DNA from 3 places in the Weissella sp. LMG 11983 genome. Region 1 is predicted to be linked to each of the others. Evidence: predicted binding sites of a transcription regulator. Region 1 holds the regulator's gene; each other region holds the start of a gene.

Region 1 (2,275 bases):
TTCTCCTTCTCGCCTGCCTTGATCGACTGCTTTGTCACTTGTGGTTCGAATGACTTCAAACTGTAGTTGGCAATCTCATTATGAAAAATCAAACCTAGCGAAATTAGCAAAATCAAAAGTACAACTAGCCATTTGAACCAAGCAAATTTTTTCTTCTTTTTCTTTTCACCCATATCAACGTCACCCCTGTTAATTTACTGATATCGTACCACCAAATTAATAAAAAAATAGGCCTCCGATATGAATATATCGAGGCCCATTTTACAAACAGCCGTGGTGGTTAAGCACGCCCATTTGCGGCGTTATCATTTTAGAGGTCTTAGACAATAATAACGTTTATAACATATGAGAAACGTTAAGCATGAACTACTTAACATGTATTATTCTACCAAAACAACTTCCACAAAGTAAGCGTTATCATGTTTCAAAATGAAATAAAAAGCCACCCAATATTGGGTAGCTTATCATGTCATTATTCAGCCTCTGAAGCGCCAAAATTGTTGATAAAGTACAACAACGTTTGCAATTCGTTCGTCAAATCAACGTTTTGCACGCGGACATCACTTGGCACATCCAAACGCAATGGCGTGAAGTTCAAGATTCCGTGGACACCAGCCTTGGCCAAACGGTTAGCCAATTCTTGGGCAACTGGTGCTGGCACCGTCAAAATCGCTACGTCGATACGTTGATCAGAAATTTGCTTCTCCAAATCATCCATGCCGTATACAGGAACACCAGCTTGGATCGTGTTCACGATGTCTTCGTTGATATCAAAAGCTGCAGAGATGCGGGCGTTTGAGCTTTGGTGGAAGTTAAAGTTCAACAAAGCTTGTCCCAAGTTACCAACCCCGACAAGGGCAACTGATGCCAATGTATCTTGGTTCAAGATTTCACCGAAGAACGTCATCAATGCCTTAACGTCGTAACCGTAACCACGCTTTCCCAATGCACCAAAGTATGAGAAATCACGACGAATCGTCGCAGCGTCAAACTTTACGGCATCAGACAATTCGTTTGATGAAACGCGAGTCGTACCCGCATCCAACAAAAGCTTCAAGTAACGGTAATAAATTGGCAAACGCTTAGCGGTCGCGCGGGGGATGTCATGTTCTGCCATGTCAACCTACCTCATTTTCTAAAAAGTTTTATTTTCATGCTATTTCACAAACAAAAAACCGTTTGTGAACTCTCTATCCTTATTTATAGTAACACATACCCCGCTCTATGTGAACTAAATAACAATTTATTTTCACAAACTAAGTGCAAAAAGAAAGACCGCTATTTCCGGAATAGCGGTCTAAATGCCTAGTTTTCGCCGTTTTTACGCTTTGGCTTACCCTTGTTTTTGCTGTGCTTACGCTTAGCTTTTTTCTCTTTTGCGAAGCGATCTGTACGAGCAACGACTTCTTCAGTCTTCTTCTTTTGCACCTTACGAACCTTGGCAACTGGACGTGGCTTGTCAGCTACTTCTTTGTTTGCCCCTGGTTCTACTGTGTGACCAGCTGAACCTGAGAATGAAGTTGGCTTCGTTGCTTGACTGGCACCGTTGACCAATTGAATATCAACGGCCACCAATCGGCGCAAATCACGCAAGTCGTGATCATTTCCAAATGAAATCACCAATCCATGCTTCCCCATACGACCGGTGCGACCGGCACGGTGCGTATAAGTTTCACCATTGCGTGGCAAATCAAAGTTAATCACAGCTGGCAAGTCAGGAATATCCAAGCCGCGCGCAGCCACATCCGTCGTCAACAAGAACTTAGCCGTTCCCTTACGGAAGTTTTCCAATGACTTGGCACGGGTTGAACTTGAGTCACCACGGACCAATGTTGCCATCGCCACGTGTTCGTGCGCCAAGAAACTAGCCATCACCTTCAATTGCTTGGTTGTGTTAAAGAACACAATAGCTTGGAAGTTCTTGCGGGCTGCTAATTGACGCAAACGCTTGTTACGTTGCTCGCGGGCTGTTGGCCAAAATTCGTGGGCAATTGCCGTTGGGATTGGCACATTACGTTGATCAATACGCGTAAAGTCACGATCGAACAAACAAGCTGCAATTGTCGTGTCAACTTCAGTTGCGCCAAACAAGGCAACTTGTACGTCAGGGTCGTCAATCGCGTCCCAAACACCGTCAATTTGCTTAGCAGTGTCTTCCGTCAACAATTCGTCCGCTTCGTCCAATAGCAACGTGCGCAAACGCTTCAACTTCAACTTACCGTTGTCGACCAATTCAGCGACACGACCTGGCGTTCCCACAATCACTTCTGGGTGC
Region 2 (2,275 bases), 1.2 Mb from region 1:
ATTAATTCACAATTGCAATGGGCGTTCCACAATGCATTGCGTGAGTTCATTGTGTCAGACCGTGATTTGGAAGGCACAAACTACGACCCACGTAAGTTGCTGCGTTCAGGCGTCGAAGCTGCCCAACAAGCAGCGGAAGAAATGATTCAAATGCTTGGGTCAGCTAATAAGGCACAGGCAACACTGACGAACGTCTAATGCGCACTGCTGTGAGGGAAAAGATGAATAAGCCTAAATTGTTTTTGGACATGGACAATGTCCTTGTTGATACGTTACTTATTTTGAATGCGATTGATATGGGTGGCGAAACAGTTGCCAAGCCAGATCAAATTCCTGGCATTTTTCGAGATTTGCCACCGGTTCCAGGCGCAATTGACGCGGTAAATAAGTTGCGTGACTATTACGAGTTGTATATCTTGTCGACAGCGCCTTGGCAAAATGCGAGTGCTTGGCAAGATAAGCTAATTTGGGTGCAACATCATTTTGGCGATGACGAAAAGAGCCCATTCTATAAGCGTGTGATTCTTGCGCATGACAAGAGCCTATCACGCACGCCAGAGGCGATTTTGGTTGATGATCGACCATACCATGGTGCCAGCGGTTGGGATGATGCGACGATGGACAGCCAATGGGTCCAATACGGTTATGAGCCTAAGATGACCTGGCAGACTGGCTTGGTCGAGTTACTGATTGAGACGGCAGAAGTATTCAATGACGGTGACGGTATTCGAAATGCCATTGATAAGGTCATGGATGATCATAATATTGCCGTGCATGGCGATACAGAGAAGTTTGTTAAAGCAGCCTGGGAATAAAGCGCAAATATGCACAATTGGCATAAAAAAGCGGCTTTTGAAGCTCATGAACTGATTTTAAAATGTGTGATTGTTCACATTGTTAACTAAAAGACAAAAGCCTAAAACTAGGCTTTTGTCTTTTTTTGTCTCAAATACGAAACACTAAGTGTGAATAAATTGTGAATATTATGTTGCTAAACTTATGTAAGTAGATTAAGATAATATATGTTAATTGATTCACATATTTTAAATAAGATTATTTGTTTTTAGGAGATATTATTATGATTTCATGGCTACGTAACAGCAAGGTTGCAATGTGGGTATTGACGATTGCGCGTGTTTACTTGGGATTCCAATGGGTAATGGATGGTTTTGAGAAGGTTACGACTAAGGGTGGCTTCGATGCTTCAGGTATGATTAACATGGCAATCGCTAAGCCAGTTATGACACCAGCACAAACGAAGGCATTCCCATGGTACGACTGGTTCTTGAACCTAGCAACGAACCACGGTCACGCAACTGGTTTCTTCTCATTCGCCGTTGCATGGGGTGAGTTGTTTGTTGGTTTGGGATTGATCTTTGGTACGTTGACTTTGGCAGCTGCCTTCTTCGGAATGATCATGAACTTCTCATACTTGGGTGCCGGTGTTGTGTCAGTTAACCCAACGTTCATCTTCATTGAGATGTTCATCTTGATTGGTGGTTTCAACTCAGCACGTATCGGTTTGGACCACTGGGTAACGCCATTCTTGCGTTCAAAGTTGCCATTCTTGAACAACGATATCGAAGTTCGTTAATTAAATGATTATAGACAAAAGGATTCGGAAGTAATTTTCCGAATCCTTTTTTCGTTAACCTAGGGGTTGATTTACGAATGGATTTTAAGTTTTAGCCACCTGAGACAGCGCACAACATTTTACGACACGGTGTGTGGTATAAAGAAGACTAGGAGTGTTGGAAACGCGTTGAAAATGGGGTGACGAACATGGACAGAAATAAGCTAGCAAAAAAGATTCGTAAACAAATGAACCGCAATCCCGGTTTATCTAGCGGCGAAAAGTTTTTCGTCGATAATTTAGCATTGGCTAAAGAGACCGATAAACTGATAAAAAAGTATCATTATGCGATACCAGCGGCTGACCAAAACGAGGTTAAAAAGACATTGGTGTCACCGTTGGCCAAAGCGCTTCGTGCCTCCGAGGATGATGTTCAGGAGATTATGACTGATATCACAGTCCGCTTGACCTTAACGTCAAAACCTGATTTGGTGTACGTTTGGCAACAGTCAAAAAATGTGGTGACATCACGCCGCGTCTATAACATTGCTTATCAGGTCCGCGATGAAGGGGATGGACTCCAACTTTTCCGTGATAGCCTGAATGAAACCAGGGTTCCGCGAGCTAGAATGACAGCGACAGCTCAATCTAAGTCGGCCGAACCGCAAGAGTCGAACGAGGCGGTTGATGCGTTAAAGAGTC
Region 3 (2,275 bases), 320 kb from region 1:
CAGCTGAAGATGCCGAAAACTTGGCAGCACGTGCTCGTGAATTGTTCCCAGATGCAATTGTGGATATTGCTGAAACAACGCCAATCGAGTCAACACATGCTGGCCCAGGTGCCATGGGTATTTCTTATTTGAAGAACTACGCTTAATTAATTGAATAAAGTTAAATGCCGATGGTTGTTAAGCCATCGGCATTTTTTAATACAGCAGTTGCTTGTTATTCTGTTGAATATGGGCGAAAATGGATGAAGTTCTTTTTAGGAGGCTGGGCTTACATGGGACGACAACGTAATGAACAAACAATTACTGATATTCGCCGCGCGATTTGGGGATTGTTTGTTGAACAAGGATATGCAAAAACGAGTTTTTCGGCGGTTGCTCAACGTGCGGGACTTCAACGATCAATTGTGCAGTACTACTTCTCGAAGAAGGCAGATTTCGCCACGATTGTTAATTCGCAAGTCTCAGAAACGATTATGGCGGTGGTTGATAATCTGTATCCTGACGTGGATAAGTTGTCGCGCTATTATTTGGCCATCCAGATTTATTTTTACACATTTTTCCATTCAAAAGAGATGCGTCAATTCAATCTCGATATTCTTGAAAATCGACGTTTAGCTGATGCTGCCATGTTCCAACAAATCAATTGGTCGTTGGAATTGCTGTCTGCGCACAAGGTTGTTGAACCGGCGATGCTGGACATTCATTTGATTGATGCGTGGGGTGGGTTTACTGAAGTGATGTACCATGGCCTGTTATACCAACGTGAGATTGATATTCCGGTGGGTGTTGCTAAGTTGGTGAAGTTAGTGGCTACGAATTCTGGCTATGATGACGCAACAATCGATGCCACGATGCAACAATATTGCTTATCCGAACAAGCGATTAAGCGAGCACGTGACCGGGTTACGACCATAATTGAAGAAAAATAATATGAAATACCGTTTGGTTGATATGCCAAACGGTATTTTTTAATTGCTTTGACATTGTAAGTGTCTTGTGATAAATTTATCAATGTTAATTAGTTGGTATGCGTATAGGAAAAGTGCGTAAGACGACTTATGGAGGTATAGAGATGTTTAAGTTGGATAAGCCAGTCGCTAGCTTGAAGGAAATTATCCTTAAGAGTGTGTGGTATGGCTTTGTTGCTGGAATGATTTCCGGCATGGTTAAGATTGGTTGGGAGAATTTGTTGCCACCGCGTACAATTGCGCGTAATTTGACGAATCCGCCACAAACAATGATGGAACAATTTGGGGTGCCACACAGTTTGACACACGCCTACGTTTATTATTCACATGATCAAAAGGTCTTTTGGTTTACATTGATTTTGCACTTTTCATTTTCTGTATTCTTTGCCATGGCCTATGTGTTTATTTCACAATACTGGTCAAAGGTTGGGTTGTGGCAAGGTGCTGCTTACGGTATCTTCCTTTGGTTCGCTTGGCACATCGTTTTGATGCCAGCAATGGGAACTGTGCCAGCTCCTTGGAACCAACCATTTGATGAGCACTTCTCAGAGTTCTTCGGCCACATTGTGTGGGCATGGTCGATTGCGGCAGTTGTATTCTTTATGATTGCGAAGGACAAAAAGGGTAAGTTGGTTAATATTTAAATGTATTGAAAAGGATTCCGTGGGACGGAATCCTTTTTTATTACCCGTTGAGCTTTTGAGAGGGTCAATCCGAATAATTCTGGTATGCTGAAGTCATAGAACGCCATGCAATTCTATTGGAGGGGCCACATGAAAAAAATAATGCAGTGGGGAATTGGCATTTTGGGTGTTGCTGCAGCTGTCGGAATCGGCTATATAGGTATGGGGCTGATTAGTGATGCCCATTCAACAGATAAGGTCACCACGAACGCTAAGCAACAGGCATCAAGTGAACAGCAGACTAACAAACCCAAGCAACAGAAAACGATTTTTCAACAGATTGCTGGTCGTGACTTTTGGTTCACATCCGGTGCAGGCGGTTGGCGCACTGTCATGACCATTAATGAAGACGGGACATTTTCTGGTAAGTTTACGGATTCAGATATGGGTGACTCAGGGACTGATTATCCCAAGGGAAGCATGAAGATATCTGAATTCACGGGACGCTTAGACAATGTGCAAAAGGTATCGGCTACCGCCTACACAATGACGGTGTCGCAACTTGATTATAATCCGGCGAATGTGACAACGATTGTTGATGGCGTACGTGAAATCACAGCCGAACCGTACGGTATTGGCCTAAATGATGCCATCACGATTTATTTACCTGGTCAGGAAGTTGAT

What was found. The regulator Rex, encoded in region 1, represses fermentation and respiration genes when NADH is low (regulators of the CRP and FNR family bind a similar motif). The targets are predictions, from matches to a motif close to TTGTGAANTANTTCACAA.
Region 2: a site for Rex is predicted at 895-912, ahead of OIT45_RS03435 (DoxX family membrane protein). Genes of this name have one in related genera too.
Region 3: a site for Rex is predicted at 995-1,012, ahead of OIT45_RS07495 (YagU family protein). Genes of this name have one in related genera too.

Annotation. Positions count from the first base shown of each region.
Region 1 covers NZ_JAOZFD010000001.1:1,812,069-1,814,343, reverse strand. Annotated here, with positions in the region: gene OIT45_RS09095 (class A sortase) at 1-173, opposite strand, end outside; gene OIT45_RS09090 (redox-sensing transcriptional repressor Rex) at 473-1,117, opposite strand; gene OIT45_RS09085 (DEAD/DEAH box helicase) at 1,306-2,275, opposite strand, start outside.
Region 2 covers NZ_JAOZFD010000001.1:642,191-644,465, reverse strand. Annotated here, with positions in the region: gene fba (class II fructose-1,6-bisphosphate aldolase) at 1-198, shown strand, start outside; gene OIT45_RS03440 (5' nucleotidase, NT5C type) at 222-815, shown strand; gene OIT45_RS03435 (DoxX family membrane protein) at 1,079-1,594, shown strand; gene OIT45_RS03430 (hypothetical protein) at 1,783-2,275, shown strand, end outside.
Region 3 covers NZ_JAOZFD010000001.1:1,492,271-1,494,545, forward strand. Annotated here, with positions in the region: gene OIT45_RS07485 (DegV family protein) at 1-146, shown strand, start outside; gene OIT45_RS07490 (TetR/AcrR family transcriptional regulator) at 273-929, shown strand; gene OIT45_RS07495 (YagU family protein) at 1,073-1,612, shown strand; gene OIT45_RS07500 (hypothetical protein) at 1,742-2,275, shown strand, end outside.